DNA from 3 places in the Streptomyces sp. NPDC005393 genome. Region 3 is predicted to be linked to each of the others. Evidence: riboswitches for the same ligand, from Rfam matches in the RefSeq annotation. Region 3 holds a riboswitch; each other region holds the start of a gene.
What was found. A riboswitch is a leader RNA that binds a small molecule or an ion and turns the genes downstream of it on or off. The one in region 3 is predicted to bind S-adenosylmethionine.
Positions count from the first base shown of each region.

Region 1: another riboswitch for S-adenosylmethionine. It lies ahead of thrC (threonine synthase); the one in region 3 lies ahead of ABZS71_RS14660 (DUF3293 domain-containing protein).
Region 2: another riboswitch for S-adenosylmethionine. It lies ahead of ABZS71_RS08615 (aminotransferase class V-fold PLP-dependent enzyme); the one in region 3 lies ahead of ABZS71_RS14660 (DUF3293 domain-containing protein).

Region 1 covers NZ_JBEXFG010000025.1:12,949-22,357, reverse strand. The annotation lists gene groL (chaperonin GroEL) at 1-1,620, opposite strand, end outside; gene ABZS71_RS21130 (cold-shock protein) at 1,983-2,189, opposite strand; gene ABZS71_RS21125 (MoaD/ThiS family protein) at 2,598-2,876, opposite strand; gene thrC (threonine synthase) at 2,873-4,195, opposite strand; SAM riboswitch class I at 4,213-4,353, opposite strand; gene ABZS71_RS21115 (glucosyl-3-phosphoglycerate synthase) at 4,505-5,452, shown strand; gene ABZS71_RS21110 (trehalose-6-phosphate synthase) at 5,623-7,083, shown strand; partial or broken gene ABZS71_RS21105 (IS630 family transposase) at 7,204-8,321, shown strand; gene cpt (chloramphenicol phosphotransferase CPT) at 8,368-8,898, opposite strand; gene otsB (trehalose-phosphatase) at 9,121-9,409, opposite strand, start outside.
Region 2 covers NZ_JBEXFG010000006.1:64,252-74,508, forward strand. The annotation lists gene ABZS71_RS08595 (NYN domain-containing protein) at 1-766, opposite strand, end outside; gene ABZS71_RS08600 (hypothetical protein) at 784-1,029, opposite strand; gene ABZS71_RS08605 (rhomboid family intramembrane serine protease) at 1,159-1,869, shown strand; gene ABZS71_RS08610 (Lrp/AsnC ligand binding domain-containing protein) at 1,866-2,147, shown strand; gene ABZS71_RS08615 (aminotransferase class V-fold PLP-dependent enzyme) at 2,227-3,597, opposite strand; SAM riboswitch class IV at 3,755-3,872, opposite strand; TPP riboswitch at 3,949-4,042, shown strand; gene ABZS71_RS08620 (cytosine permease) at 4,034-5,416, shown strand; gene trpD (anthranilate phosphoribosyltransferase) at 5,500-6,573, opposite strand; gene ABZS71_RS08630 (ubiquinol-cytochrome c reductase cytochrome b subunit) at 6,760-8,397, opposite strand; gene ABZS71_RS08635 (Rieske 2Fe-2S domain-containing protein) at 8,394-9,452, opposite strand; gene ABZS71_RS08640 (c-type cytochrome) at 9,449-10,257, opposite strand, start outside.
Region 3 covers NZ_JBEXFG010000014.1:13,231-23,487, reverse strand. The annotation lists gene ABZS71_RS14665 (hypothetical protein) at 399-1,412, opposite strand; SAM riboswitch class IV at 1,462-1,570, opposite strand; SAM riboswitch class IV at 1,656-1,770, shown strand; gene ABZS71_RS14660 (DUF3293 domain-containing protein) at 1,816-2,298, shown strand; gene ABZS71_RS14655 (hypothetical protein) at 2,592-2,975, opposite strand; gene ABZS71_RS14650 (PP2C family protein-serine/threonine phosphatase) at 3,499-4,608, shown strand; gene ABZS71_RS14645 (ATP-dependent Clp protease ATP-binding subunit) at 4,670-7,216, shown strand; gene ABZS71_RS14640 (CapA family protein) at 7,257-8,417, opposite strand; gene ABZS71_RS14635 (DUF2127 domain-containing protein) at 8,641-9,405, shown strand; gene ABZS71_RS14630 (Xaa-Pro dipeptidyl-peptidase) at 9,476-10,257, opposite strand, start outside.

The DNA.
Region 1 (9,409 bases), on a different contig from region 3:
GTCCATGTCACCGCCCGGCATGCCGCCCGGAGCGCCCGCCGCGGCGGCCTTCTCCGGCTTGTCGGCGATGACGGCCTCGGTGGTCAGGAACAGCGCGGCGATCGACGCGGCGTTCTGCAGCGCGGAGCGCGTGACCTTGGCCGGGTCGATGATGCCCTCGGCGATCAGGTCGACGTACTCGCCGGTCGCGGCGTTGAGGCCGTGGCCCGGGGTCAGGTTGCGGACCTTCTCCACCACGACGCCGCCCTCGAGGCCGGCGTTGACCGCGATCTGCTTCAGCGGGGCCTCGAGCGCCAGACGCACGGCCTGGGCACCGGTGGCCTCGTCGCCCTCGAGCTCGAGCTTCTCGAACACGGAGACGGTCTGCAGCAGGGCGACGCCACCACCGGCGACGATGCCCTCCTCCACGGCGGCCTTGGCGTTGCGCACCGCGTCCTCGATGCGGTGCTTGCGCTCCTTGAGCTCGACCTCGGTCGCGGCACCGGCCTTGATGACGGCGACGCCGCCGGCCAGCTTCGCGAGGCGCTCCTGGAGCTTCTCGCGGTCGTAGTCCGAGTCCGAGGACTCGATCTCGGCGCGGATCTGGTTGACCCGGCCCTGCACCTGCTCGGGGTCGCCGGCGCCGTCCACGATGGTGGTCTCGTCCTTGGTGACGGTGACCTTGCGGGCGCGGCCGAGCAGGTCGATCGTCGCATTCTCCAGCTTGAGACCGACCTCCTCGGAGATGACGGTGCCACCGGTGAGGATGGCGATGTCGCCGAGCATGGCCTTACGGCGGTCACCGAAGCCCGGGGCCTTGACGGCGACGGACTTGAAGGTGCCACGGATCTTGTTGACGACCAGGGTCGCCAGGGCCTCGCCCTCGACGTCCTCGGCGATGATCAGCAGCGGCTTGCCCGACTGCATGACCTTCTCCAGCAGCGGAAGGAGGTCCTTCACGCTGGAGATCTTCGAGTTGACGATCAGGATGTACGGGTCGTCGAGCGACGCCTCCATACGCTCCATGTCCGTCGCGAAGTACGGGGAGATGTAGCCCTTGTCGAAGCGCATGCCCTCGGTGAGCTCGAGTTCGAGCCCGAAGGTCTGCGACTCCTCGACGGTGATGACACCTTCCTTGCCGACCTTGTCCATCGCCTCGGCGATGAGCTCGCCGATCTGGGTGTCGGCGGCGGAGATGGAGGCGGTGGAGGCGATCTGCTCCTTGGTCTCCACGTCCTTGGCCTGCTCGAGCAGCTGGGCGGAGACGGCCTCGACGGCCTTCTCGATGCCGCGCTTGAGAGCCATCGGGTTGGCGCCCGCGGCTACGTTGCGGAGGCCTTCCTTGACCAGCGCCTGGGCGAGGACGGTCGCGGTCGTCGTGCCGTCACCGGCGACGTCGTCCGTCTTCTTCGCGACCTCCTTGACCAGCTCGGCGCCGATCTTCTCGTACGGGTCCTCGAGCTCGATCTCCTTGGCGATGGACACACCATCGTTGGTGATCGTGGGGGCGCCCCACTTCTTCTCGAGGACGACGTTACGGCCCTTGGGGCCGAGGGTGACCTTGACGGCGTCGGCGAGCTGGTTCATCCCGCGCTCGAGGCCGCGCCGCGCCTCCTCGTCGAACGCGATGATCTTGGCCATGTGAAGTGGTCCTCCCAAGACGGGGTGGATTGCTCCGGACCGCGCTGGCGCCCGCGACGGACGGCCTGCCGGCCGTACGGTTCCTTGCCCCGTACTGCCGGGCGGGCCTCACCGACCCGGTCCTTCTGTCACTCTCAACGTCAGAGTGCTAACGCCAATGATTAGCACTCGACCCCTATGAGTGCAAGCGCCCGAAGGCGTCGTTGAGGGGTGGCGGTCGGGCGACGGGTGGGCGCAAGCGCCCGGTCAAGGGGGTACAGAAGGCAAGGGAGCGCAGGGCAGGGCGCGTACGCCGAAGGGCCCGTACCCCCAAGGGGGCACAGGCCCTTCGACACTTCAGTCAGCTGCCTCGCGTCGGCGCGTCAGCCTACGGCCACGCGGACCATGTCCGCCTGCGGGCCCTTCTGGCCCTGCGAGATCTCGAACTCGACCCGCTGGCCTTCCTCGAGGGTGCGGTAACCGTCCATCTGGATCGCGCTGTAGTGGACGAACACGTCCGCACCACCGTCGACCGCGATGAAGCCGTACCCCTTCTCCGCGTTGAACCACTTGACGGTGCCCTGAGCCATTCCTAACTCCCCTATTACTGGCCCTTGCGCAGGACCGCACTCCGCGGACCCGGGTCAGACCTCACCCTCCGGTCATGGAGGGTGTGCGCCGGAACGCGTCGACCGCCGCTGAATGTATCCGTCCCAACGCCCTCTGCAACAGGTCAATCGGACGAGAATTCTGGGCATGGCCGATCGGTAAAAAGTGAAGAATTCCCGTGAAGTTCGGGCAAGCCGGGCCGGGCATAGAGCACTAACCCGACAAATCGCGCTCACACTTTGCGCACAAGTTGACGAGTTCTCATATGCGGGTCCGACGGCGGGGCCATGGGAGAAGCGGGGCAACTGTATCGCGATTCCACACACGGAATCGCCCCGTCCGTTTCTCCCCGGACGGGGCGATTCCAAAGGTGAGGGGGTGATCGGAGGTCAGCAGCCGCCCGCGACCGCCGGGATGATCGAGACCCCGGCGCCGTCCGGCGTGGCCGTGCCCAGGCCGTCGGCGAACCGGACGTCGTCGTCGTTGACGTAGACGTTGACGAAGCGGCGCAGCTTGCCGGTGTCATCCAGGACGCGGGCCGAGATCCCCTGGTGGTTCTTCTCCAGGTCTTCCAGGACCTCGGCGAGGGTCGCGCCCTCGGCGCTGACCTCGGCCTGACCGCCGGTGTAGGTGCGCAGGATGGTCGGGATTCGGACGTTGACGCTCATACGAGGCCAGCCTCTCGGAACGAGTCAAGGGTGGGGCGGATGATGGCGGAGGGCCCGGTGGTGGGGGCCACCGCGTCGAGAGTCTTGAGGCCGTCACCGGTGTTGAGGACGACGGTGGTGAGGGTCGGGTCGAGGAGCCCGTCCTCGATCAGCTTCTTCGTCACGCCGACCGTCACCCCGCCCGCGGTCTCCGCGAAGATCCCCTCGGTGCGGGCCAGCAGCTTGATCGCGTCGACGATCTGCTCGTCGTTGACGTCCTCCACGGCGCCGCCGGTGCGGCGCGCGATGTCGAGGACGTACGGGCCGTCCGCCGGGTTGCCGATGGCGAGCGACTTGGCGATGGTCTGCGGCTTCTGCGGCCGTACGACGTCATGGCCCGCCTTGAAGGCGGCGGAGACCGGGGAGCAGCCCTCGGCCTGGGCGCCGAAGATCTTGTACGGCTTGTCCTCGACCAGACCGAGCGCGATGAGCTCCTTCAGCCCCTTGTCGATCTTGGTGAGCTGGGAGCCCGAGGCGATCGGGATGACGATCTGGTCCGGCAGCCGCCAGCCGAGCTGCTCGCAGATCTCGTACGCCAGGGTCTTGGACCCCTCGCCGTAGTACGGACGCAGGTTGACGTTGACGAAGCCCCAGCCCTCGCCCGCGGGGTCGCCGATCAGCTCGCTGCAGAAGCGGTTGACGTCGTCGTACGTGCCCTCGATGCCGACCAGTTCGCCGCCGTAGACGGCCGCCATCACGACCTTGCCCGCCTCCAGGTCGTGTGGGATGAAGACGCAGGAGCGGAATCCCGCACGGGCGGCCGCGGCGCCGACCGCGCCGGCGAGGTTGCCGGTGGAGGAGCAGGAGAGGGTGGTGAAGCCGAAGGCGCGGGCGGCCTGGACGGCGATGGCGACGACCCGGTCCTTGAAGGAGTGAGTGGGGTTGCCGGAGTCGTCCTTGATGTGCAGCTCGCCCGTGACACCGAGCTCACGGGCGAGGTTGTCGGCCTTGACCAGCTGGGTGAAGCCGGGGTTCAGACTGGGCGTGGCCGCGACGTCCGCCGGAACCGGCAGGAGGGGGGCGTAGCGCCAGATGTTGTCCGGACCGGTCTCGATCTGCCGGCGCAGCCCCTCCGGGTCGCCGCTCGGCAGGTCGTACGCGACCTCGAGCGGCCCGAAACACGCCTCGCACGCGAAGATCGGGCCGAGGTCGAAACGCTCACCGCACTCACGGCAGGACAGGGCGACGGCGGGGCCGAAAGGGGTGGAGAAGCCGGAAGTGCCGGAAGTGCCGGAGGCGGCGGAAGAAGTGGTTGAGCTTTCTACAGATTGCACAGCCATGGAGGCGAGGCCCTTTCTCCTCATCTTCCTCGGGACGCATTTCGCCACGAGCCGGAATTGGCACCTTCCCGAGCTGGGAGCCCCGCTGCGAAAGCAGGACCAGCTGGAGGGTTGCCGGGGCTTCAACGGGCCGTTCCCTCTGCCCCTCTGGATGAGCGGTATGGCCGCGGGCCGAGCCCGGGCATTTATGCGCACTATGACCCCCGACATACGACGGTGACGTGCGTTGTTCAAGACTGTAACCGAAGGCCCTGATGGTTGAGGTAGCCGTCCGAACCGCGAGATGGATCACAGCAGGGAGAGATACAGGTGCTGGATGAGGTGGAGCGCTGGCTGGAGCACCGCTCCTGGTCCGCCGACGACCGTCCGCTGGACCGCCTGCTGGCCGCGAAGCGCGACACGGCGACGACCGTGAGCGTCGTGCTGCCCGCCCTGAACGAGGAGGCGACGGTCGGCGAGATCGCCGGGGCGATCCGCCGCGAGCTGATGAGCGAGGCGGCGCCGCTCGTCGATGAGCTGGTGGTGCTGGACTCCGGTTCGACGGACCGTACGGCCGAGGTCGCCGCGGCGGCGGGCGCGACCGTCGTACACCGCGACTCGCTGCTGCCCCGGCTGCCCGCGCTGCCCGGCAAGGGCGAGGTGCTGTGGCGGTCGCTGCTGGCCACGAGCGGCGAGATCGTCTGTTTCATCGACGCCGACCTGCGGGAATTCAATCCGCGCTTTGTCTCGGGGATCGTCGGCCCGCTGCTGACCGACCCCGGGGTGCAGCTGGTCAAGGGCATGTACGACCGGCCGCTCGGCGAAGCCGTGGGCCAGGGCGGACGCGTCACCGAGCTGGTCGCGCGGCCGCTGCTGAATCTGCACTGGCCACAGCTGGCCGGTTTCGTCCAGCCGCTGGGCGGCGAGTACGCGGCGCGCCGCTCCCTGCTGGAGCGGCTGCCCTTCCCGGTCGGCTACGGGGTCGAGCTGGGGCTGCTGGTCGACGCGCTGCACACGGTCGGGCTCGACGCCCTCGCCCAGGTGGACATCGGGGTACGCAAACACCGCCACCAGGACGGACAGGCGCTCGGCCGGATGGCGGCGGCGATCTACCGCACCGCACAGCTGCGGCTGGCGCGCGGCCACTTGGTGCGGCCGCGGCTGACCCAGTTCGACCGGGGCGAGCACGGCTTCGAGCCGCGGACGACGGCCGTGGACACGGAGGAGCGGCCGCCGATGATCGAGATCCCGGAGTACGAGGCGCGGCGGGCGGCGTAGCGGGGCGGTAGCGCTTACGGGGCAACAAACCGCACATGCCGGATGCCCAGCGCACAGAGCACAGAGCACAGAGCACGGCGGGCGGCGGGCGGCGGGCGGGGCGTCGCTCCTACGGAGGCAACAAACCGCACGTATGTTTGCGCGGCGCGCCACATGGCTAGGCTCGCGACATGGGAGCGCCGCGCACCGCACAGATCCTCGTCGCGTCCAACCGCGGCCCGGTTTCGTACGCGCTGGGCGAAGACGGCTCGCTCACCGCCAAGCGCGGCGGCGGCGGGCTGGTCTCCGGTCTCAGCGCGATCGGCCCCGACGCGGGCGCGGTGTGGGTATGCGCCGCGCTCGGGGACGGCGACCGCGAGGCCGCCCGGCGCGCCGAGCGCGGCCACCTGAGCACCGCGGACACGGGCGGGCAGCAGGTGCGGATGCTGGACATCGCACCCGAGGTCTTCGCCGCCGCGTACAACGGCATCGCCAACTCGGTGCTGTGGTTCGTCCATCATCTGCTCTACCAGACCCCCGTCGAGCCGGTCTTCGACGCGGAGTTCGGCGCCCAGTGGGCGGCATACGAGACGTACAACGCGGCCTTCGCCGACGCGCTCGCCGAGGAGGCGGCCGAAGGCGCCGTCGTGCTGGTGCAGGACTACCACCTGGCGCTGGTGCCGGGGATACTCCGCGAGCGCCGGCCCGATCTGCGGATCGGCCACTTCTCGCACACCCCCTGGGCGCCGCCGGACTACTACCGGCTGCTGCCGGACACGGTGGCGGCGCAGGTGCTGCGCGGCATCCTGGGCGGCGACCGCGCCGCGTTTCTCACCGAGCGCTGGGCCACGGCCTTCGCCGACTGCTGCGCGGCGGTGCTGGGCGCGGAGGTCGTACGCGAGGGCGGCGGCGCGGCGACGGCGGTGCGGTTCGAGGGGCGCGAGACCCTGCTCGGGGTGCATGGCCTGGGCGCGGACGCGGAGTTCCTGCGGCAGCGGTCGCGGCAGGCGGATGTCGACGAGCGGCTGACGAACCTGCGGGCGCAGATCGGGCCCGGTCGGAAGTCGATCGTCCGGGTGGACCGCACCGAGCTGTCCAAGAACATCGTCCGGGGGCTGCTGGCGTACCGGCGGCTGCTGGAGACCCACCCCGAGTGGCGCGAGCGCGTGGTCCATGTGGCCTTCGCCTACCCCTCCCGCCAGGACCTCACGGTCTACCGCGACTACACCGAGCGGGTGCGGTTGATCGCGGACGAGATCAACGCGGAGTACGGCACGGAGGGCTGGCAGCCGGTCGCCCTGCATGTGAAGGACGACTTCGCGCGCTCCCTCGCGGCCTACCGGCTGGCCGACGTGGCGCTGGTCAACCCGATCCGGGACGGCATGAACCTCGTGGCGAAGGAGGTGCCGGTCGTCTCCGAGCAGGGGTGCGCGCTGGTGCTGTCGCGAGAGGCCGGCGCGTACGCGGAGCTGGGCGAGGACGCGCTGGTGGTCAACCCGTACGACGTCGAGGCGACGGCCGAGGCGCTGCACGAGGCGCTGCGGATGGGCGACGGGGAGCGGGCGGAGCGTACGAAGCGGCTGGCGGCCGCGGCGACCGCGCTGCCGCCGCAGGCGTGGTTCCTGGCGCAGTTGCGGGCGCTGGAGGCGTAAGCGCGCCGGCGGCGTGGCGCTAGTGCTCTGACCGGGAAGGTTCACCGGGTTGCTGTTCGCGGCCGAGGCTGCTGAGGCGGTTGGATGTGGAGACACTCGATCCAGCAAGGTGGAGGCGCAGTGGCAGAGCCCGTTCGCGTGCGCAGGCTGACCGACCAGGAGGGGCAGAGGCTGCAGCAGATCGTGCGCCGGGGCAGCACCAGCTCGGTGCGATATCGGCGGGCGATGATGCTGCTGGCCTCGGCCGGCGGGAACCGGGTGCCGGTGATCGCCCAGCTGGTGCAGGCCGACGAGGACACCGTCCGGGATGTCATCCACCGGTTCAACGAGATCGGCCTGGCCTGCCTGGACCCTCAGTGGGCGGGAGGCCGTCCCCGCCAACTCAGCGATGACGACAAGGACTTCGTCATCGCGACGGCCACCACCCGCCCGCGCAAACTCGGCGAGCCCTTCACCCGCTGGTCCCTCCGCAAACTCTGCGCTTACCTGCGCACAGTCCACGGCCGGGTGATCCGCATCGGCCGCGAGGCCCTGCGCTGCCTGCTCGCCCGATGCGGCATCACCTTCCAGCGCACCAAGACCTGGAAGGAATCCACCGACCCCGACCGCGACGCCAAACTCGACCGCATCGAGCACGTCCTGGAGCACTTCCCGGACCGGGTCTTCGCGTTCGACGAGTTCGGGCCGCTCGGTATCCGCCCCACCGGCGGATCCTGCTGGGCCAGGCAGGGCAAGTCCGACCGCGTCCCGGCGACCTACCACCGCACCCACGGCGTCACCTACTTCCACGGCTGCTATTCGATCGGCGCGACACCCTCTGGGGCGTCAACCACCGCCACAAGGGCGCCGCCCAGTCCCTGGCCGCGCTGAAGTCGATCCGGAAGGCCCGTCCGGACGGCGCCCCGATCTACGTGATCATGGACAACCTCTCCGCGCACAAGGGAGCGAAGATCCGCGCCTGGGCGAAGAAGCACAAGGTCGAGTTGTGCTTCACCCCGACCGCCTCCTGGGCCAACCCGATCGAGGCGCACTTCGGACCGTTACGGCAGTTCACTCTCGCCAACTCGAACCATCCGAACCACACCGTCCAGACCCGTGAGCTGCAGGCCTACCTGCGCTGGCGCAACGCCAACGCCCGCCACCCCGACGTCCTCGCCGCCCAGCGCCGCGAGCGTGCCCGCATCCGCAGCGAGAAGGGCACCCGCTGGGGAGGACGCCCCCTCACCACCGCAGCCTGACTCCTCCCGGCGCTGCGGTCACAGCGGCAGACAGCCGGGCCGTCGATCACTTGACATGTACGGCGATGGTCCGTGCGCACTCCATCGACTCGGCATGCGCGGTGTCCACCTCCAGGTCATAGGCCACGCCCTGGTGGACCACATCCGCCTGGGACGCGGCCATCCCGGTGATCCGATCGCCTCGTGCGACCTCACGGCCTGCGGCAACCGCACCGTCACACCTGACGCCGACCCACAGCACTCGCAGTTCGCCCAAAGCTTTCTGCCATCGCTGCTGTGAGTCCGCTCCGCCGAGGAAGACCTCATCGACGATGACCCGGGCGCCCGCACGGGCCATCGCGGCGACGCCCTCGATCCATGCCGCTTCCAGCGTTCGGAACTCCGGCCCGACGATCACCTCTCCGTCCGGAGCGAACTCGATCCCGCCATCCGACGCCTGCAAGGACGCTGGCATCGCCTCAACCAGCGTGTCTGTCCCGAGGGCCAGCCACGGATCCGGCAGGACTGCCTGCAGACACCGAACGATCCCGGACTTCCCGGAGCTGGAACCACCGTTGAGAACGATCACCTGAGTCATCACCGCGCCACAGTAGAAGCACCAGGGCAACGCTCGAAACGGATTTCCACGAACCCTGCACCGCCTGCCACAACCCGGTGAACCTTCCCGGTCAGAGCACTAGCGCCGGCGGCGTGGCCCGCGCTAGCGCCGATGGCGTGGCCCGCGCTAGCGCTTTGCTGCCTCCGCCAGCTCCTCCGCCAACGCCTCCAGCAGGGCCACCACGCCCGCCGGGCCGGCAGATCAGCCAGCCGCTGCCTCCGCCAACGCCTCCAGCAGGCTCACCACGCCCGCCGGGCCGTCGACCACCAGATCCGCTCGCTGCGCGAGCTCCGTCACCTCCGTACTACCGCTGCACACCAGCACGCCCGGGACGCCCTCCTCCCGCAGCTTCTCCACCGCCGCGAACGCGGCCAGATCGCCGAGGTCGTCGCCCGCGTAGAGCACGGCTTCCGCGCCCAACTGCCGTACGTACTCCGTGAGCGCGACGCCCTTGTCCATGCCCGGCGGGCGCAGCTCCAGCACCAGACGG
Region 2 (10,257 bases), on a different contig from region 3:
CCTCGCGCACCGCCCGCCGGCTCGCCTCCAGCGCCGACTCCGCCTCCGCGAGCCTGGCCCGCAGCCGACGCGCCTCGCCGTCGGCGGTCGCCTGCCGGGCGGCCGCCTCGGACCGTACGGAGTCCAGCTCGGCCTCGGCCTTGCGCAGCGCCGCCGCGCCCCGCTTCACATCGCTCAGCGCGCTCCGCAACTTGCGCTGGAGCGCGTCGCTCTCCTTGCGCGCCGCATCCAGCTCGGCGCGCGCCCGCTCCGCGTCACCGCGCGCCGCCGCCTTGGCCTCCGCGAGCTCGTCGCGCAGCCGCTGCAGCTCACGCGCCGCCTCCTCGCCGGCCCGCTCGGCCGACGCCCGCTGGGCCTCCTCACCGGCGGCCTCGACCAGCTTGACCCAGCCCACCGGGCGCAGCACATACGCCACCGCCGCGACATCCACCGGATCGGCGGCGGCGGGCGGCGAACCGCCCTCGATCGCCTCGGCCAGCTCCGGCTGCGTCTCCCGCAGCCGCCCCGCGATCCGCTGCCGGAAGACGGGGTCGCTCTCCACCGCGGCGGCCATCGCGTTCCCCGCGAACTTCGCCCGGCGGGTCGGGGTGAAACGGGCGTACTGCCGCAGCTGAGGTGGCAGTTCGGTGACCGTCAGACCACCGAACGCATCCGCGACGAGCGCCACGACACGCCGCCGCACCCCTTCCGGCAGGGGGCCGTCGAGCGCCTCGGTGACGCCCTCGGCGTCACCGGCCGCTCCGGGGCCGCCCGTCCGCTCCACCACCTGTCATCGCTCCGTTCTCAGGCGCTCGGGCTCGCACTCGGGCGGTCCACCAGCTCAATCTGGTCGACCGCGTTGCACCAGCGACAGCGCACTGACTCAATGGTCTCACTGACCACCTCACGCTCCTCGACTCTCGACTCCCCCGCCAGGTCGAGGTGGACATACTCCACGGCCTTGGTCGAGCGGGTCACATCGAACCGGGTGAGATTGCCGCACAGCGTGCAGCGCCAGCGGGTGTCGGCGGTCGGCAGGGGAACGGCCATCGTCTCGCGTCCTCGCTTCTGGGCTGATCGGCGTCCTGTCACCCTACGGCCTGAGCCCTGGCCTGCGCCGTGCCCGTCTCGCGGCGAGGCACTCTGTGCAGGTTGCACCTGGTACGCGATGATCTGACCATGATCGAGACGTCGGCGGGGCCCGGCCGCCCCCTGATGACTTACACCCTCATGGCCCTGTGCTGCCTGGTCTTCGTCCTGGGACCGGCCTCCGGGCTCAACCCCGGCTATGGCACGGGAAGCGAGCTGGTGGAGGCGCAGTCCGCGTACTTCGAGCGCTGGGGGGTGGTCCCGAGCGCCCTGTGGAGCGGCACCCCCGGCGAGCCGCTGACCCCGCTCACCGCGCTCTTCGTCCACGGCAACTGGCTGCATCTCCTCGGCAACATGCTGTTTCTCTACGTCTTCGGCGCTATGACGGAGGAGCGGATGGGGCGAGTCCAGTTCGCCCTCTTCTACCTCGCCACCGGCTATCTCGCGCTTCTCGGCTACGCCGCCGCGCACGCCGACTCCTCCCAGACCCTGGTCGGCGCCTCCGGAGCCATTTCGGGCGTCCTCGGCGCCTTTCTGTGGCTCTTTCCTCAGGCCCGGGTGACCAGCCTCTTCCCGTTTCTCTTCTTTCTGCCGCTGCGCTTCCCCGCCTGGGTCGTCCTGATCTTCTGGGTCGCCCTCCAATGGCTCGCCGCCCGCGAGGCCGACGACGGCCCCGGCGTCGCCTATCTCGCCCATCTCGTGGGCTTCACGCTCGGTTTTCTCTACGCATGGGCCCGGTTCGGGCGGACGGCTAGAGTGGGCGGCGCAGCCAGGTCCAGCGAGGGAGAAAGCCAGCCGTGATCACTTCGATCGTGCTCATCAAGACCAGCGTGGACCGGATTCCGGAGATCGCCGAGAAGATCGCCGCGATCGAGGGTGTGAGCGAGGTCTATTCGGTCACCGGGGCGCACGATCTGATCGCGATGGTGCGGGTGTCGAAGCACGACGATCTCGCGGACATCATCCCGGGCCGGATCAGCAAGGTGCCGGGGGTCGCCTCCACGGAGACGCACATCGCCTTCCGCACGTACTCGCAGCACGACCTCGAGGCGGCCTTCGCGATCGGGCTCGACAGCTAGGCCCTCGACAGCCAGGCCCCTCGGCAAGGCCCTCGACAGCCGGGCCCAGGGGGCCGCGCCCCCCTGGGCCCGGCTCAGCTCAGCCCCGGGCCGGGACGCAGCGGCCGTCCTCGGTGCGGTAGGTCCACCGGGCGCCGTCCCGGACGAGCTCCCGCACGGCGCGTACGAAGCGCTCCACATGCTCATCCGGGGTGCCCGCCCCGAAGCTGACCCGGATCGCGTTCAGCGAACGCTCCCCGGGCGCCGCCTCGGGCGCACCGCACTCGCCCGGCTCCTCGGGCTCGCTGTCCAGCAGGGTCCGTACCAGCGGATGCGCGCAGAAGAGGCCGTCGCGCACGCCGATGCCGTACTCCGCGGAGAGCGCCGCCGCGAAGTGCGAGCTGTTCCAGCCCTCCACCACGAACGAGAGCACACCCACCCGCGGGGCGTCGTCGCCGAACAGCGACAGCACCCGCACCTCGGGCACCTCGGCCAGCCCCTCCCGCACCTTCGCGATCAAGTGCCGCTCGCGTGCCACCAGGCCCTCGAAACCGGCCTCGGACAGCGCCTTGCACGCCGAGGCGATCGCGTACACCCCGATCACATTCGGCGAACCGGCCTCGTGCCGGGCGGCCGTGGTGTGCCACTCGACGTCCACCCCGCCGGCCCCGTCCTCGACGCGCACCGCGACCTTGCGGCTCGCGCCGCCGCCCGCCAGATACGGCCGCGCCTCCCGCAGCCAGTCGGCCCGCCCGGCCAGGACGCCCGCCCCGAAGGGCGCGTACAGCTTGTGCCCGGAGAACGCCACCCAGTCCACGTCCGCCTCCGCGATGTCCACGGGGTGGTGCGGGGCGAGCTGGGCGGCGTCCAGCACGATACGGGCGCCGTGCGCATGCGCCACCGCGGCCAGTTCCCGCACCGGCCACAGCTCACCGGTCACATTCGACGCACCCGTCACACACACCAGCGCCGGGCCGCCGTCCCGGCCCGCCAGCGCCTGCTCCAGCGTCTCCACCGCCTGCCGCGGCGAGCGCGGCGCGCTCAGATAGCACACCCGCACACCATCCCGCCGCTCCCACGGCAGCAGCGAGGCATGGTGCTCGGTCTCGAACACGAAGACCTCCGTGCCCTGCGGCACCACGGCGGCCAGGAGGTTGAGGGAGTCCGTGGTCGAGCGGGTGAAGACGACCTGGTCGTCCTCGCGGCAGCCGAGGAAGGCGGCGACGTCCTTACGGCTGTTCTCGAACAGATCGGTCGACAGCTGCGAGAGATAGCCCGCCCCGCGGTGCACGCTTCCGTAGTACGGGGCGTACGCGGCGACGTCGTCCCACACCCGCCGCAGGGCGGGCGCGCTGGCGGCGTAGTCGAGCGCGGCGTACGTCACCTCGCCGCCGGTGACCAGGGGTACGCGGACATCGCTGCCCAGCACGGTAAGCGGCTCACAGGTGGCGACAGACGGGTACACGGACATGGCGAATCCTCCCGGGAGGGGTCGTGAATGCGGACGCGCGCGGGCGGAGGCTCGCCGCCGGGGCGCGGAAAAATGAGGTGGAACGGGCCGTCCGGCCCTAGCGCATTCGCTGCATCACGGAAGAACTCCCTCGACCACCAGGACCCCTAGTGCGAGGGGTCCGCGCTTGCCGCAGACCTCGCTGCCTGCGGCCTGGTCATCACCCGGGGCACCCCGCCACGGACGGAGGGTTGCCGGACAGCGGGCCGGGGCCGTAGTCGCTGTCACTCGTGACCTGGGCAGGAGTATGCCATGAGGGGATCGCCGCCCACAGTCCCCGGTCCGCATCCCGGACAGCTAGGGTGGGCCGCTGTACCGGACACGGGGTGCCCCGCGCGGGGCTGAGATCACACCCGTCGAACCTGAACCAGTTCGTACTGGCGGAGGGATGTCATCCATGTCAGCGCCGCATGCCCGCGTCTTCGACGGGCGGATGCCCGCCGCACCCGGTGATCTGCGAATGGAGGCGCGCGGTATCGCGCCGGTGCCCGAGGCCCACCGCTACGGCGGACCGGGACGGCTGTTCACCGTGTGGTTCGCCCCGAACCTCACCATGACCGGCGTGTTCACCGGCACCGTCGGCGTCACCCTCGGCCTGGACTTCACCACCGCGCTGGCCGCCGTCGTCCTCGGCACCCTCCTCGGCGCGGTGCCCACCGCGTACCTGGGCACCTGGGGCAGCCTCACCGGGACCGGCCAGCTGCCGCTGGCCCGGCTGGCCTTCGGCCGGGCTGTCGCGGTGCCCGGCGTACTGCAGTGGCTGTCCTCGGTCGCCTGGGACGCGCTCATCGGCCTGTTCGGCGGCGACGCGCTGGCCCGGCTGTGCGGCTGGCCGTTCTGGCTGGGGGTGCTGGTGATGATGGCCGTCCAAGGGGCGCTCGGCGTACTGGGCTACGAGGCCATCCACCGCACACAGAAGGTGATGACCTTCGTCCTCGCCGCGGCCTTCCTCGCCCTGGCCGTCAAGCTGCCGCACGGCGGCCACCCCGCCGCGACCGCCCACGGCGCCGACCGCGCCGGCGCGTTCGTCCTGACCAGCACGATCGCGCTGAGCCTGGCGCTGTCGTGGGCGCCCTACGCCAGCGACTTCAGCCGCTATCTGCCCCGCGCCACCTCCCGTCCCCGCATGTTCTGGTGCACCCTCCTGGGCGTCACCGTCTCCTTCGTGGCCGTCCAGGCACTCGGGCTGTGGGGAGCCGCCGCCTTCACCGACCAGACGGCCCGGGGCGTCGATGAGGTGCTGGGCGGCGGCACGGTCGGCGCGTTCGGCCTGCTGGCCGTGGCGCTCGCCGCTCTGTGCAGCAACGCCATGAACGACTACAGCGGCTCACTGGCCCTGCAGACCGTCGGCGTACGCGTCCCCCGCCCGCTCGCGGCGGGCCTCGCCGCCGTACTCGGCTTCCCGCTGGTGCTGTGGATGCACGCCGCCGACACCACCGCCCGCTTCCAGAACGTGCTGCTGTTCGTCGGCTACTGGATTCCCGGCTTCGTCGCGGTCGTGGCCGTCGACTGGCTCGCCCGCCGCCGGGGCGGCGCGCCTCTCGACCCGGCCACCGAGACCGCACAGCCCTGGTGGCCGGCGCTCCTGGCCTTCGCCGCCGCCTTCCTGGCGGCGGTGCCCTTCATGGACACCAGCCTGTACACGGGCCCGGTGGCCAAGGCCCTGCACGGGGCCGACCTCGCCTACTACACGGCGTTCCTCGCGGCGCTGGTCGTCTACGCGCCCCTCAGACTGCGACTGGTCGCCCTGCCGGAGGGGCTGAGTGCCCGGAAGGGCTGAGTGCCGGGGCTCGGCCCCGATCCCCGACCCGCCCTCCGGGCGTGTCCTCAATCGCCGGACGGGCTGGTTTTCCGGCCGCAGACCTACGCGTTGCTCGCCAGCACCCACCGCTCCAGCGCGCTCCGCGCCGCCCCCGAGTCGATCGACTCGGCCGCCCGCGCCACGCCCGCCGCGATCCGCTCCGCGAGCGGCTTGTCGCCGGCCCCCGGCTCCAGCGCCGTCAGCGCCGCCGCCGAGTTCAGAAGCACCGCGTCCCGTACCGGACCCGTCTCCCCCGCCAGCAGCCGCCGCGCCACATCGGCGTTGTACGACGCGTCCGCACCGCGCAGCGCCTCCACCGGGGCCAGGTCCATCCCGACATCCCGCGGGTCGAACGTCTCCTGGCGTACGACGCCGTCCCGGACCACCCACACCTGCGAGGTCGCCGTCACCGTCAGCTCGTCCAGACCGTCATCGCCGCGGAACACCAGCGCCGACGAGCCGCGCTCCGCCAGCACACCGGCCACGATCGGCGCCATCCGGGCGTCGGCGACGCCCGTCGCCTGAGCCCGCACCCGCGCCGGGTTGGTCAGCGGGCCGAGGAAGTTGAACGTGGTGGCGATGCCCAGCTCGCGCCGCGCCGGCGCGACATGCCGCAGCGACGGGTGGAACTTCACCGCGAAGCAGAAGGTGATCCCCGCCTCCTCGGCGATCTCGGCGACCCGCCGCGGGCTGATCTCCAGATTGACGCCGAGCTTCTCCAGCACATCGGAGGCGCCGCTGGCGGAGGACGAGGCGCGGTTGCCGTGCTTGACGACCCGCGCGCCGGTGCCGGCGACGACCAGCGCGGACATGGTCGAGATGTTGACGGTCTTGGCGCAATCGCCGCCCGTACCGACGATGTCGACGGTCGGCCCGGGGACCTCGATCACCTTCGCGTGGTCGTACATGGTCCGCACGAGACCGGACACCTCGTCGACGGTCTCGCCCTTGGCCCGCAGCGCGACCGCGAATCCGGCGATCTGGGCGTCGGTGGCCTCGCCGCGCATGATCCGGTCCATGGCCCAGGCGGTGTCGTCGGCGCTGAGGTCCTGGCCGCTGAGCAGCGAGGTCAGTACCTCCGGCCAGGTGCGGGCCGTCGCGGTGCTGTCGCCTCCGGCCGGGGTCACAACGTCCATGGTCCGCTCCTGGATCCGTGGGTGGGCAGGGAAGGGGTCCGCTCTTCGGCGGCCCGTGGCAAGCCTATCGGCGTGAGAACGCCATCGGCCCCACGCCCGTATGGCGGACAACGACCAGGGCCCCGGTGCGGACCCTGAGGTCCGGACCGAGGCCCTGGCGGTGGCGTCAGCTAACCGTGCGAGAGATCAGTGGTGGCCGTGGCCGCTGGTGATCTCGTCGTGCTCCGCGCGCGTCGGCTTCGGGATGACGTTGTCCCCGCCGTAGTAGCTCTTGGAGAGCTTCGAGCGGAGCTTCTGCGACCGCTTTATCTTGCGGGTGACGCCGTTCTCGTCGACCGCCGGTCCGACCTCGTAGGGCTCCGGCTGCTCATGCTGGGTGAGCACGTGCAGCTGCTCCTGCGAGAGCGGCTGGTGGACCTCGACGAACTCACCGTGCGGCAGCCGCTTGATGATGCCGGTCTCGCGACCGTGCAGCACCTTGTCGCGGTCGCGGCGCTGGAGGCCGAGGCAGATGCGCTTGGTGGCGATGAAGGCCAGGACCGGGCCGGCGAAGAAGCCGATCCGCACAAACCACGTGATCGAGTTGATCGAGAGGTGGAAGTGGGTGGCCCACAGGTCGTTACCGCCACCGATCAGCATGACGAAGTACGCGGTCAGCCAGGCGACACCGAAGGCGGTGCGGGTCGGGGCGTTGCGCGGGCGGTCCAGGATGTGGTGCTCGCGCTTGTCCCCGGTGATCCAGGACTCGATGAAGGGGTAGACCCCGATCGCCATGAGAACCAGCGGGAAGGCCACGATCGGGATGAACACGCCCAGGACGAGCGTGTGACCCCAGGCGTTGATCTCCCAGCCGGGCATCACACGGACCAGACCCTCGGCGAAGCCCATGTACCAGTCGGGCTGGGCGCCCGTGGACACCTGGTCGGGCCGGTAGGGGCCGATCATCCAGATGGGGTTGATGGTGGCGATCGCCGAGAGGGCCGCGATCACACCGAAGACCAGGAAGAAGAAGCCGCCCGCCTTGGCCATGTAGACCGGGAGCAGGGGCATGCCGACCACGTTCTTGTTGGTCTTTCCGGCCCCGGGGAACTGCGTGTGCTTGTGGTAGAAGACCAGGATCAGGTGCGCCACCAGCAGACCGAGCATGATGCCCGGCAGCAGCAGGACGTGGACCGGGTAGAGCCTCGGGATGAGGTCCATACCGGGGAACTCGCCGCCGAACACGAACATCGAGATGTACGTGCCCACGACCGGGATCGACAGGAACACGCCCTCGATGAACCGCAGACCGGTGCCGGAGAGCAGGTCGTCGGGGAGCGAGTAGCCGGTGAAGCCGGTCAGCATGCCGAGGAAGAACAGCAGGAAGCCGAAGAGCCAGTTGATCTCGCGCGGCTTGCGGAACGCACCGGTGAAGAACACCCGCATCATGTGCACGAGCATCGCGGAGAGGAAGACCAGCGCCGCCCAGTGGTGGATCTGCCGGATCAGCAGACCGCCGCGCACCTCGAAGCTGATGTCGAGCGTCGAGGCGAACGCCTCGGACATCTTGACACCCTGCATCGGCACGTACGGGCCGTGGTACGTGACCTCTTCCATGCTGGGGTGGAAGAACAGCGTCAGATACACACCCGTGAGGATGATGATGATGAAGCTGTAGAGCGCGACCTCACCCAGCATGAAGGACCAGTGGTCCGGGAAGATCTTGCGCATATTGGCCTTGGCGAGGCTGTAGATGCCCAGCCGGCCGTCTGCCCAGTCGGCGACGCGCTCGCCCGCGGGCGCTTTGCCGCGCCGCTGCGTATCGGTGTCCGTTGCAGTACTCATCCGCGCTCCCAGAAAGCAGGACCGACGGGCTCCGAGAAGTCGCCCACGGCTTCGAGGTACCCCTCGTCATTGGCCTTGATCCGCAGCTGCGGCAGAGCGTGACCCGCCGGACCGAAGATCACTCGGCCACCGTCGGAGAGGTCGAACGTCGACTGGTGGCAGGGGCACAGGACGTGGTGCGTCTGCTGCTCGTACAGGTTGATCGGGCAGCCGACGTGGGTGCAGATCTTCGAGAACGCGACGATGCCCTCGTGCGACCAGTCCAGCTCGCGCTTGTCCTTGATGTTCTCCGGCTGCAGCCGGACCAGCATCAGGGCCGCCTTTGCGATCTCCGTCTGGAAGTCGTGCTGGTCCTCGTTCATGCCCTCGGGCATGGCGAAGGTCAGCGAGCCGACGAGGATGTCCTCGGGACGCAGCGGCTGCATGGTGTTGTAGTTCATCAGCCGCTTGCCCTTGGCCCACTTGGTGTGCCGGAGCTTGGTGCCCGGCAGCGGGCCGAGGTCGCGGAGCAGCACGAGACCGGAGAGCGGCACCAGCGCGAGCGCACCGAAGAGCGTGTTGCGCGCCAGCTTGCGCCGACCGAAGCCGGACTCCTCGGCGCCGGTCCGGAAGTCCTCCAGGACCTTGGCCTTGACCTCGGGGGGTGCCTCGATGGGGTGGCGCTCGTCGGCGATCTCCACATCGGACATCAGGGTGCGGGCCCAGTGGACCGCGCCCGCGCCGATGGCGAACAGCGCGATGCCGAGGGTCAGTCCCAGCGCGAAGTTGAGCGCGCTGACGTGGCCGATCGGGAAGACATAGATGTACTGGTCGACCGGGAAGGCCACAAACGAGGCGATGAAGGCGATCGTGGCGAGCATCGAGACCGTGAAGAGCAGGGCGACGGTGCGCTCGGACCGTTTCGCGGCCCGCTCGTCGATGTCCTGCACGCGGTGCTCGTGCGGGGGCAGCCCCGGGTCCGCGAACGGGTCCTCGGAGACCGCTACCGCGCCCTCCCCGGCCGCCCGCTCCTCCGGCAGCTTGTCTTCTGCGTCTGGCATCTCGTGGCTACTCATGACTTCTTGGCCTTTGCGGTCCGGGCGGCGACCCAGATGGTGAGGACGATCAGCGCGCCCATGCCGAAGACCCAGCCGAACAGGCCCTCGCTGACCGGGCCGAGCCCGCCGAGCTCAAGGCCGCCGGGGGTCTTGGACTTGTCGCTGTTGACCGTGTCGAGGTACGCGATGATGTCCTTCTTGTTCTTCTCCGGCATCGTGGTGTCGGGGAAGGAGGGCATGTTCTGCGGGCCGGTCTGCATGGCCTCGTAGAGGTGCTTGGGGCTGACGCCATCGAGGGCCGGCGCGTACTTGCCGTTCGTCAGGGCACCGCCCTTGCCGGCGAAGTTGTGGCACTGCGCGCAGTTCGTACGGAAGAGCTCCCCGCCCTTCGCGATGTCCGCGCCCTCAGGGTTGTACTCGCCCTTGGCGGGGGTCACCGGACCCGCGCCGAGCGAAGCGATGTACCCGGCCAGCTGCTCGATCTCGGCGTCCGAGTAGATCTTCTTCTTCTTCGGCACCTGAGCGCCCGGCTGCTGGGCGGGCATACGGCCGGTGCCGACCTGGAAGTCCACGGCGGCGGAGCCCACTCCGACCAGGCTCGGGCCGTCGGAGGTCCCCTGACCGCCCGTGCCGTGGCAGCTGGCGCAGCCGACGGCATAGAGCTTCTTGCCCTCCTCGATGGCGAGGGACTGGGCGGAGCTGTCATCGGCCTTCGCCTCGCTCGGCGAGAACGCGGCGTACAGCCCCCCAGTGACCGCCAGCGCGAAGAGTAGGACGACGAGCGCAGCCAGCGGATGGCGCCGTCGTGCGGAGAGCTTTTTCA
Region 3 (10,257 bases):
CCGGAAGATGCAGCCTACGGCGAAGATCCGGCCTGCGGGGGGCGCTGGCACGTCTGGGACAAAACCTCTCCGCTACGGCGCGAAGCACAGTTGTACGTAAGTGGGGGAGAATGACGGACTCCCACCTGCAGAACGCGTGCTGGCAAACCACACGACCCGAGGCGCTGGCGCGGCAGTCGTAGTTGTAGAGCGACCTGCGCGCCGAGCGGATGGAGTTCTACAAGCGCGCCAACAGCCGCCGAACGAGTGGTCCTGTGACCCCCTTGGCGGCTTCGTCGTGCTGCGCGCCTTTCTGTTCGTCCTGATCGTCGTTGGATTCGCGATCCGGGACCACATCTTCGGCGCACGACGGAAGACAGCCTCGGATGCCGGCGCGGTTCGTGGTGGCAGTGCCGCTGCTAATCGCTGGGTAGGGGCTGCTGAGCAGCGTCATCCTGCGTCAGCTTGGTCACGGCAACATAGGTGTGACGCTGCGAGGGTCGTTCGAAATCGATCCGGTAGCCGGCGGCGTGCAGCGCACTGTCGAGGAGGGTGAGGAGCCAGGCGGGGTCCCATTCCGTGACGTCCTCCAGCGGGTCGTCCAGCTGAAGGAACTCGTCCACCCAGACCTCCGACGCGTCGGCCCCCCACCACCGGTCGCTCCGGACGTCGTTGACCAGGAGATGCCATCCTTTGACCTCGTCGGGCACCAGGGTGGCGTACGCGCCCTCGTCCAGGACTGTGTCCTGGTGGCCCCAGCGTTCAGGGACGTGGGAGGCTTGGATGTAGTCGTACCAGTGGTCTGTCTCGCGCTCCCAGCCGTCGATCAGGGAGTATCCGGACTCGTGTAGTGCGGCGGTGCCGGCGTCGAGCAGCGCAGCGGTGTGTGCGGGATCCGATGAGTCTGAATGTGCCGCAGCCGCTGGTTGCCGGATCGGGATGGTGAGCACCGGGGTGTCACCCTCCGCGCCGCTGCCTTCCAGGGTGAGCTCCCAGTCTTGGGTGCTCCGGTGCAGGACGGCGCTGTGCGCGGGCACGACGCCGGGCACGCGATCCGGTTCGGGCACCCAGTCGAAGCCGTCCCCCAACGGGTCGTCTTCCTCGCCTCGGAATTCCTTGGCCGGCTCCGCGCGTGCCGTCCACCTCGGATCGAGGTAGGCGGATTCCAGAGGAACCTTGAGGGCGTGGTCCATGAAGGCCCAAGTGTCCGGCGACTGCGTCGGGTTGCTCTTGCGGACGAACAGGCGGCCGTCGGCGGCTCGGTAGAAGGCGATGTGCCAGCCCTCCTCCAGCCAGCGCGTGAGCAGCTCTCGCCGGGCGAGCTGCCCGCTGCTGTTGACAGCGGCGGTGGAGAACAGGGCATGGACCGCGGCAAGATCGAGTTCAACGAAGGGGGGAGGATCCTGGACGGGGTGGGCAGGCGTCACGTGCACGGCACAGTCCTTCCGGGGTCGAGGACCCCGGTGGCGCGCCGACCCCGGTGATCCGCTTTTCCCTGCGCGTTTCGCGCAGGGCTGGTCGTCACCCGGAGCACCCGCTGCGGGCGGGATGCTGTCCAGCAAGCCGGGGCTTCTCACTGGAGCTCATGACCGCAGGCAGGCTAGCGCTGCGGACGAGATGTGGCAATGCCTTCCCCTGCTGGACTTCCAGCCGGTTCCTGTGCCAGCATCCGTCCCGGTCACGAAGCCGATCGCGCCCCTGGACGAGCGTCGGCTGGCAACCTCGCCCACCGCGCAAGGTGCCCTCCAGGGAAGACCAGGCCCCCACAGCCCGTGGGGGTAAGCGCGGATCTCCCTGCCCGGCGGGTAAGGGGGTCCCTCTCGGACGGAGGCCCCCATGCCCGCTGACACACCGATCGCCCGAACGCTGCAGTGGACGCTCTACCAGCAGGCCGTAGTGGATATCGAACTGCCCGAAGGAACGGTCCGAGTGGCTCCGGCTCCGCGCGGGGTGACGGTCGGCTCGTTTCCTGTCCGTCACGAGGAGACCGTCCACGTCGTCACGGCCCACAACCCTGGCGGCTGCCTCGCATCCCGACTGGACAACGACCGCGCCCACCAAGAGCTGCTCGGCCTGCTGCGCCGACGTGGACTTCGGTGGTGGCCCGCTGTCGGGGGTGACGCGGAAGGCCAGCACACCGAGGACAGCGCAGCGGTCGTCGGTCTGAGTGACCACGAAGCACACGCACTCGGCCGGCAGTTCGGGCAGGACGCGGTGTTCGCCTGGTCGGCAACGGCATGGAGACTGCTTTGCTGCTTTGGAACCGAGGAGGCACCAATGCGCGGCTGGCAGGCAACCAGGCACTCCCCGGAGAACTGACCCCATCAGCCTCGACACTGACGGTTCGGGTGGCATTGCGACCTTCTCTTCGTGTACCTGCGTAATCGCGGTGCCACCACACTGCCGACGACCCCTCTTCGAGGACTGGACCGATGCCGCCTGCGCCGACGCCACCGAGCCCCTGGAAGACCCTCGCCTGGCAGATCCGCATCAGTGACGAATGGATCGACTTCAGGCACGCCGAGAAGACCGCCGGCGGCGATCCAGCTGGGCTTCTCCGCCAACTCATCCGCTGGTGCCGAGCGGGCCCGGCGCGCGCCGCCCACCGAGAATCAGGTATCTCCCCAGTGCTCCTCATCGCGATGAGGCTCTTCGCCGGGCGGATCCTTCGGTAGCGCCTCGTCGTCGGGGACCCGATGTGCGTCGCTTTGCAGCTGGCGTTGCACAACCGCCCGAGCTTCTTCACATTCTGTTAACTCATTTTCGCTGATCAATACAGCAATAGGGACCTCGTCGTCAGTGAACACGACCCGACTCCTGGAATCGGAGATCATGAAGCCCTGCGTTTCGCGGACTCCGTAGACCGATCCGAAGCGAGGCTCGGTGATGCGAAACCGCTCGGCGAGATAGTGAGCGGCTCCGTCTGGAAAATCGACGCCGGGCGTGAGCAACGCTTGCGGGACGGTCCAGGCACTGCAGCAACCGCCGCACAGCATGAGGCGGTCCTGTCGTCCAGGAGGAGTAGATAGACGCGGCGGTCGATGAGCTGCTGTGGGATATGAGAGGTGGGCACACTGCAAGGCTGCACGTGCGGCTATTTAAGTAGCGAGCGGTGTGCCGTCCTATGGGTGAGACCCTCACCCCACAGCGCCAGTATGTGATGCCGATCGAGGGGGTCCCGCCTTCGCAGGGTGCACAGGTTCCGGTGCATCACGGCATCGTTCTGGCGAGTGCGACGCATGTCGTGAACTGCAAAAACACTGCAGAGACGTTTGGGATCCTGTGCTGCAGCGTTTGGGGGCGTCGCACGGCATCAGGCCTGAGCTGCGACGACGGAATTTCCCACAGATCCCTGTGAGGAGATCGTGGGCAGGCGCGGCCCGGTCCCGTGTGGGCTCAGCCCATGCCCGGGACGAGACGGACGGCCCAGGGGCGGCGGGCCGCCGGCCCGCAACCAGCGGATGAGAGGGAAGGGACTGGCGCTCGGACCGGACCCGGGCGTAAGCAAGAGATGTGCACATGCGGCAGGGTCCCCCGGAACCGGGCCGGCCAGGGCGGCACAGCCATGGCCTGGTCGCGATTCCCCTGGCGCTCATTCTGCTGATCATGGTCGGCGATGTGCTGGCCCCGGCGAGCGTCCGGCTCAGCCCACTGCTGATCGCCGCCCCCGCGATGACCGCGTCGTTCGCCGGGCCCCTGCTCACCGGCTACGTCGGACTCGTGGCGGTGGGCGCCCAGATCGGGATCAATGTGTGGGAGGGCGCCCTGGCCGCGCCCAGCCGCCTGGCCGAGCTCCTCACCCTGGTTCTGGTCTCCGTGCTGATCGTGCTGTTCCGCTCCGTACTCGACCGCCACGCCCGTGAGCTGAGCCGGGTCCGCGTGGTGGCCGACGTGGCGCAGAAGGTGCTGCTGCGCCCGCTGCCCGCCCGGGTCGGCCCGCTGCGGATCGCCTCGGTCTATCTCGCGGCCGCACCGGGCGCCGAGATCGGCGGCGATCTGTACGCGGCGGCGCGCACCTCGCACGCCACCCGGCTGATCATCGGCGATGTCCGGGGCAGCGGGCTGACCGCTGTCGCGGACGCCTCGCTGGTGCTCGGCGCCTTCCGCGCCATTGCCCACTGGCCCGTCCCGCTGACCGACCTCGTGGCGCATCTGGACACCGCCCTGTCCGCGGAGCGGACCGAACCCGCCGACCAGGCGCCCGGGGCGGGGGAGTCGTTCGTCACCGCCGCCGTGCTGGAGATCCCCGACGACCGGTATGCGGTGCGGGTGGTCAACTGCGGACACCCGCCGCCGATTCTGCTGCGCCACTCCACGGTCAAGGCGCTGGAGGGCCGGGCGCCCGCGCTCCCGCTCGGCCTCGGCGACCTCGCGGCCGACCGCTACCACATCGACGACTTCCCCTTCGAGGACGGCGATCTGCTGCTGCTCTACACCGACGGGGTGATCGAGGCGCGCGACGCGAAGGGCACCTTCTACCCGCTCACCGCACGGCTCCCCAGCTGGGACGGCGAGGGCCCACAACCCCTCGTCGACCATCTGCGGCGCGATCTGCTCAGCCATATCGGCGGCCACCAGGCCGACGATGCCGCGCTGGTCGTCCTCGAACGCCGCCGCCCGGGGAGCTGAGCGTGGGGAGCGCGGATCCGCTCGACGGGTTCAATGCGCCGAGCACCGCTAAAATGGTTATATGGGCAGTGGGAACCAAGGCCCTGAGGACTACGGGCCAGACCCCCTCGGCGACTTCCTCGCCCGCTTTCTCGGAACCGGGCCGGCCGGAGAGCGTCCCGACTCACGGCATGTCGATTTCGGCCGGCTGATGAGCGAGCCCGCGCGCCACCTCGTCTCGGCCGCCGCCTCGTACGCCGCCGAGCACGGCAGCACCGACCTCGACACCGAGCATCTGCTGCGGGCCGCGCTCTCGGCCGAGCCGACCCGGACCATGGTCTCCCGCGCCGGAGCCGACCCCGACCGGATCGCCCAGGAGATCGACCGGGAGGCCGGGGAGGGCCCGCCGCGCAGTTCGGTCGCCGTCACTCCCGCCGTCAAGCGGGCGCTGCTCGACGCGCATGAGATAGCCCGCTCCCGCGGCTCCTCGTACATCGGCCCCGAGCATGTGCTGATCGCGCTCGCCGCCAACCGGGACTCCACGGCCGGGCAGATCCTGAACGCCGCCCGCTTCGAACCCCGGGCCGCACCGCAGGCAGGGCCCCCGGCCGCCCCGACGGTGGACCAACGGCCCGTCGTGGACCGCAGCGCCACCCCCACCCTCGACCGCTTCGGCCGCGATCTGACCGAAATGGCCCGCGAGGGCCGGATCGACCCGGTGATCGGCCGCGACGAGGAGATCGAGCAGAGCATCGAGGTGCTCGCCCGGCGCGGCAAGAACAACCCCGTTCTCATCGGCGAGGCCGGTGTCGGCAAGACCGCCGTCGTCGAAGGGCTGGCCCAGCGGATCGCCGACGCCGACGTACCGGACATCCTCCTCGGCCGCCGCGTCGTCCAACTCGACTTCGCGAGCGTCGTGGCCGGCACCCGCTTCCGCGGCGACTTCGAGCAGCGGCTCACCTCGATCATCGACGAGATCCGCACCAACTCCGACGAGCTGATCGTCTTCATCGACGAGCTGCACACCGTCGTCGGTGCCGGCGGCGGCTCCGAAGGCGGCTCGATGGACGCCAGCAATCTGCTCAAGCCCGCCCTATCCCGCGGCGAACTGCATGTCATCGGCGCGACCACTCTCAAGGAGTACCGCCAGTACATCGAGAAGGACGCCGCCCTCGCCCGCCGCTTCCAGCCCATCATGGTCCCCGAGCCGACCCCCGCGGCCGCCGTCGAGATCCTTCGCGGACTGCGCGACCGGTACGAGGCCTACCACCAGGTCCGCTACACCGACGAGGCGCTGCTCGCGGCAGTCGAGCTCGCCGACCGCTATCTGACCGACCGCTTCCTGCCCGACAAGGCGATCGATCTGATGGACCAGGCCGGGGCGCGCGTACGGCTGCGCTCCAGCGCCCGCGGCACCGATCTGCGCGCCCTGGAGCGCGAGGTCGAGCAGCTCACCCGGGAAAAGGACCAGGCCGTCGCCTCGGAGCAGTACGAACGCGCCACCGCGCTACGGGACCGGATCGCCGAGCTGGGCGCCCAGATCACCAAGGGTTCCGGAGCGCAGTCCCACGGCGGGCGCGCCCACGGCGGGCGCGTCGCCGAGGTCACCGTCGAGGACATCGCCGAGATCGTCTCCCGGCAGACCGGGATCCCCGTCAGCAGCCTCACCCAGGAAGAGCGGGAGCGACTGCTGGGTCTGGAGGAACACCTCCGCAAGCGAGTCATCGGGCAGGAAGAGGCCGTCTCCGCCGTCGCCGACGCCGTGCTGCGCTCCCGGGCCGGCCTCGCCGACCCCGACCGCCCGAGCGGCAGCTTCCTCTTCCTCGGCCCCACCGGCGTGGGCAAGACCGAACTCGCCCGCGCGCTGGCCGAGGCGCTTTTCGGCACGGACGACCGCATGATCCGCCTGGACATGAGCGAGTACCAGGAGAAGCACACGGTCAGCCGGATGATCGGCGCCCCGCCCGGCTACGTCGGACACGAGGAGGCCGGGCAACTGACCGAGCCGGTGCGCCGGCAGCCCTATTCGCTGGTGCTCCTCGACGAGGTGGAGAAGGCTCACCCCGATGTCTTCAACATCCTGCTGCAGGTCCTGGACGACGGGCGGCTGACGGATTCCCAGGGCCGCACCATCGACTTCAAGAACACCGTCATCGTGATGACGAGCAACCTCGGCTCGGAGACCATCGCCGGACGCGGCGCCCTGGGATTCGGTGGCGGAGACGCGGAAGCCGACGAAGAGGCGCGCAAGGAACGGGTGTTGCGCCCCCTGCGCGAGCACTTCCGGCCGGAGTTCCTGAACCGTATCGACGAGATCGTCATCTTCCGTCGGCTCGCCGATGAAGAGCTGCGGCAGATCACCGACATGATGCTGGAGGAGACTCGGCGTCGGCTGCGCGCCCAGGACATCCCCGTCGACGTCACCCCCGCCGCCGTCGACTGGCTCGCCCAGCGCGGACACAAGCCGGAGTACGGTGCCCGCCCGCTGCGCCGTACGATCCAGCGCGAGGTCGACAATCCGCTCTCCCGGATGCTGCTCGACGGCACGCTGCGGCCGCACCACCCCGTCCAGGTCGACGTGGAGAACGGAAAGTTGGTCTTCCGTACGGACGGGACGGAGCGCACGTAACGCGCGGAGCACACCGAGCACCCGCGGCAGTGAGTCCGGTTCACCGGCCCATCGTGAGACCGTCCTTCTTGGCGCCCCGGCTGAGGACCGCGTCCTGGATGAGACTCAGGGCGCTGGTGTAACCGGCGTTGGCCGGGCTGTTCTCCAGCGCGCGGGGGAGGTTGACCAGGGTGATCGGGTCGTTGTCCACGGCATGCGGGATGAACTCCGCCTTCTTGACCTCCCACGCCTTGCCCGCGGTGGCGGGCGGCGCGAAGGTGAAGCGGGCGGCCGAGCCCATCTGGCCGCGTTTGTCGGGCATGACCCCCGCGATCTGGTCGCCCATGCCGTAGACCACCCACGTGCCGTTGACCTTCTCGTACGCCTGGGGGATATGGGCGTGGGTGCCGATGATGAGGTCGATGTCGCGGCGCCCGCCACTGTCCGACGCGGTGAGCTTCTTGGCGAGCGAGAGCTGGAGCTTGTCCGGTGCCTGTTGCCACTCGGTGCCCCAGTGCACGCTCACCACGACCACATCGGCCCCGGCGCGCCGGGCGGCCCGTGCGTCCCTGATGATCCGCGCCGGATTGATGAGATTGACCAGCCACGGCTTGCCCTCGGGCACCGGGATGCCATTGGTGCCGTAGGCGTAGGCGAGGTGTGCCACCTTGGCGTCGCCGGCCTCCATGATGGTCGGCCGGGTACTCTCCGCGGCGGAGCGGGCCGATCCGGCGTGCTTGAGGCCGGCCCGGTCCATGGCGTCGAGTGTGCGGACCACTCCGTCGGTTCCGGCGTCCAGGGTGTGGTTGGAGGCCGTGGAGCAGGAGTCGTAGCCGAGCCGCTTGACGGCGTCGGCCAGCTGCGGCGGCGTCTTGAAGGTCGGGTAGCCGGTGAACGGCCCCTGGGCGGCGCCGTAGACCGTCTCCATATGGCAGATCGCCAGATCGGCCTGGGCGACGATGGGCGCGGCCGCGCCGAGCATGCGCCGGAAGTCATAGCCGTTGCCGCCGGCGTCCGCCCGCGCCTGGCGGATGACCGAGTCATGGACCAGGAGGTCGCCGGTGGCCACCAGGGTGAACCCCTTGGACCCGGCCTGGGCCTCGGCCGCGGTCTTCGAGGGCTTCTCCTCGGCGTCCGGGGCGGTTCCGCCGCCGCACGCGGTGACGGTGCCGAGCAGTGCGGCGGCGAGCAGCGCCGTCCGATGGCGTCGGTGAGGGAACACGTTCACTCCGCACTGGTCTGGGTGAAATAAGTTGGATTGTCATATTTATATGCACGGCAAGGGAGGTCCTCGCGGAGCGGTGCGGAGCTTCACTGGAACGGCCGACCAGATGCACCCTTTGGGCCCCGGTCGACCCCTTGTTCGCCCCGCGAGGGGCGGCCCGGTACCGTCAATGACCTGCGGAAGAAGCCCGAACGGTGCGAAGCGGAGCGGAAGGCTGAGCGTGAAGATCGACTGGAACAGGCGTACGTGTGCGCGGCGCGGACATGTCACCTATGTCCCTACGGAGGACACGCTGCGTGAGCGGCTGCACGCCGCCACCGCGCTCGGCGACGCCTGGCGCTGTCTGCGCTGTGGCGACTTCGCCCTCGGCGAGCCCCATGGATCGGGGCCCGCGGCCGACGCCCCGCTCGTAGCGCGCGGCAAGGCGCTACGGGACTTGATCATCATGCGCTTTATCGCGGTCGAGCGGATCATCCGCGGTCTGTTCGTACTGCTGGCCGCCGCCGCGGTGTGGAAGTTCAGCAACAGCCGGAACTCGGTGCACCGGCTCTTCGACGAGTACCTCACCGTCTTCCGGCCGGTCGCCCGCCACTTCCACTACGACCTCGACCACTCCCCGGTGGTCGACACGATCCGGGGGACCTTCGAGTACCGCCACTCCACGTTGGTGATCGCGGCCGTCGCCCTGTGCGCCTACGCGGCGATCGAGATCGTCGAGGGCGTGGGGCTGTGGATGCTGAAGCGCTGGGCCGAGTATCTGGCCGTCGTGGCCACGGCCGCCTTCCTGCCCCTGGAGATATACGAGCTGACCGAGAAGATCAGCTGGCTGAAGATCGCCACCCTGGTCCTCAACATCCTGGCGGTGCTGTACATCCTGGTGTCCAAGCGGCTGTTCGGACTGCGTGGCGGACATGCGGCCTTCGAGGCCGAGCGGCACAGCGCCTCGCTGATGGAGGTGGAGGCGGCGGCCGGGGCGGTCGCATAGGCGGAGCGCCGAGCGCGCGCACGGGATACGGCCCGAGCCGCTGCAGGCCCGGGCCGCATCGCCGAGGGGGTCACCGTGTTGTCAAAGCGGCGCTGAGGGAGCTTTTGGCGGTCACCGGCACGGTGACACGGCTCCCGGCCAGGTCCACCGTGACCTTCGCCCCGGTGGGGTCCTCGAAGTAGAGGAAGTCGGCGTCGGTGCCGCCGAGGACCAGCCCCAGCCGGTGGCCCGGCTCGATCAGGTAGTCGTTCGGCAGTGTCCGCCACGTGATCCGGTGGTACCGGCCGGGTGTCAGCGGCTCGGGGGCGGTGGCCGAGTGGCGGTTCTGCGCGTCCATCCAGCCCCGGGCGATCACCTCGGACGGTTGGCGCGCCGTCACCTCGGCCGTCTTCCGGTAGCAGGCGTCGTCCTGGGCGGTGCTCTCGCCATGGCAGGACTCCTCGGCGAGCCCCCGCAGGCCGTCGTGGATGCCGAGCCGGGGTTCGTCACGGGCCCAGTCGATCCGTTCCTCCTCGCCGAAATCGACCAGCAGCGCCGTGAGGTTGGCGGTCGGCTTGTCGAGCATGACCCGCAGATCCGCGGTGGGTGTGCCCGAGAGCCGTACACCGGCGCGCAGCGGCGGGGTGACGAACGCCAGCCGGCCGGGCAGGCTCGTCGACGGGTCGGCGGTGAGATCCGCCTCGCTCAGTTTGGCGTCGGTGAAGGTCCGGGCGCCACCGGCGGGGCTCAGCGCCAGCGAGCCGTCGGGGCGGGGGCGCAGGGGCACCGAGGAGGTGCGGGCGGGCCAGTCCGCCTCGGTCGTCCAGGTGGTCGGGCCGGTCTGCAGATCGACCCGGGGCTCGTCCATGATGC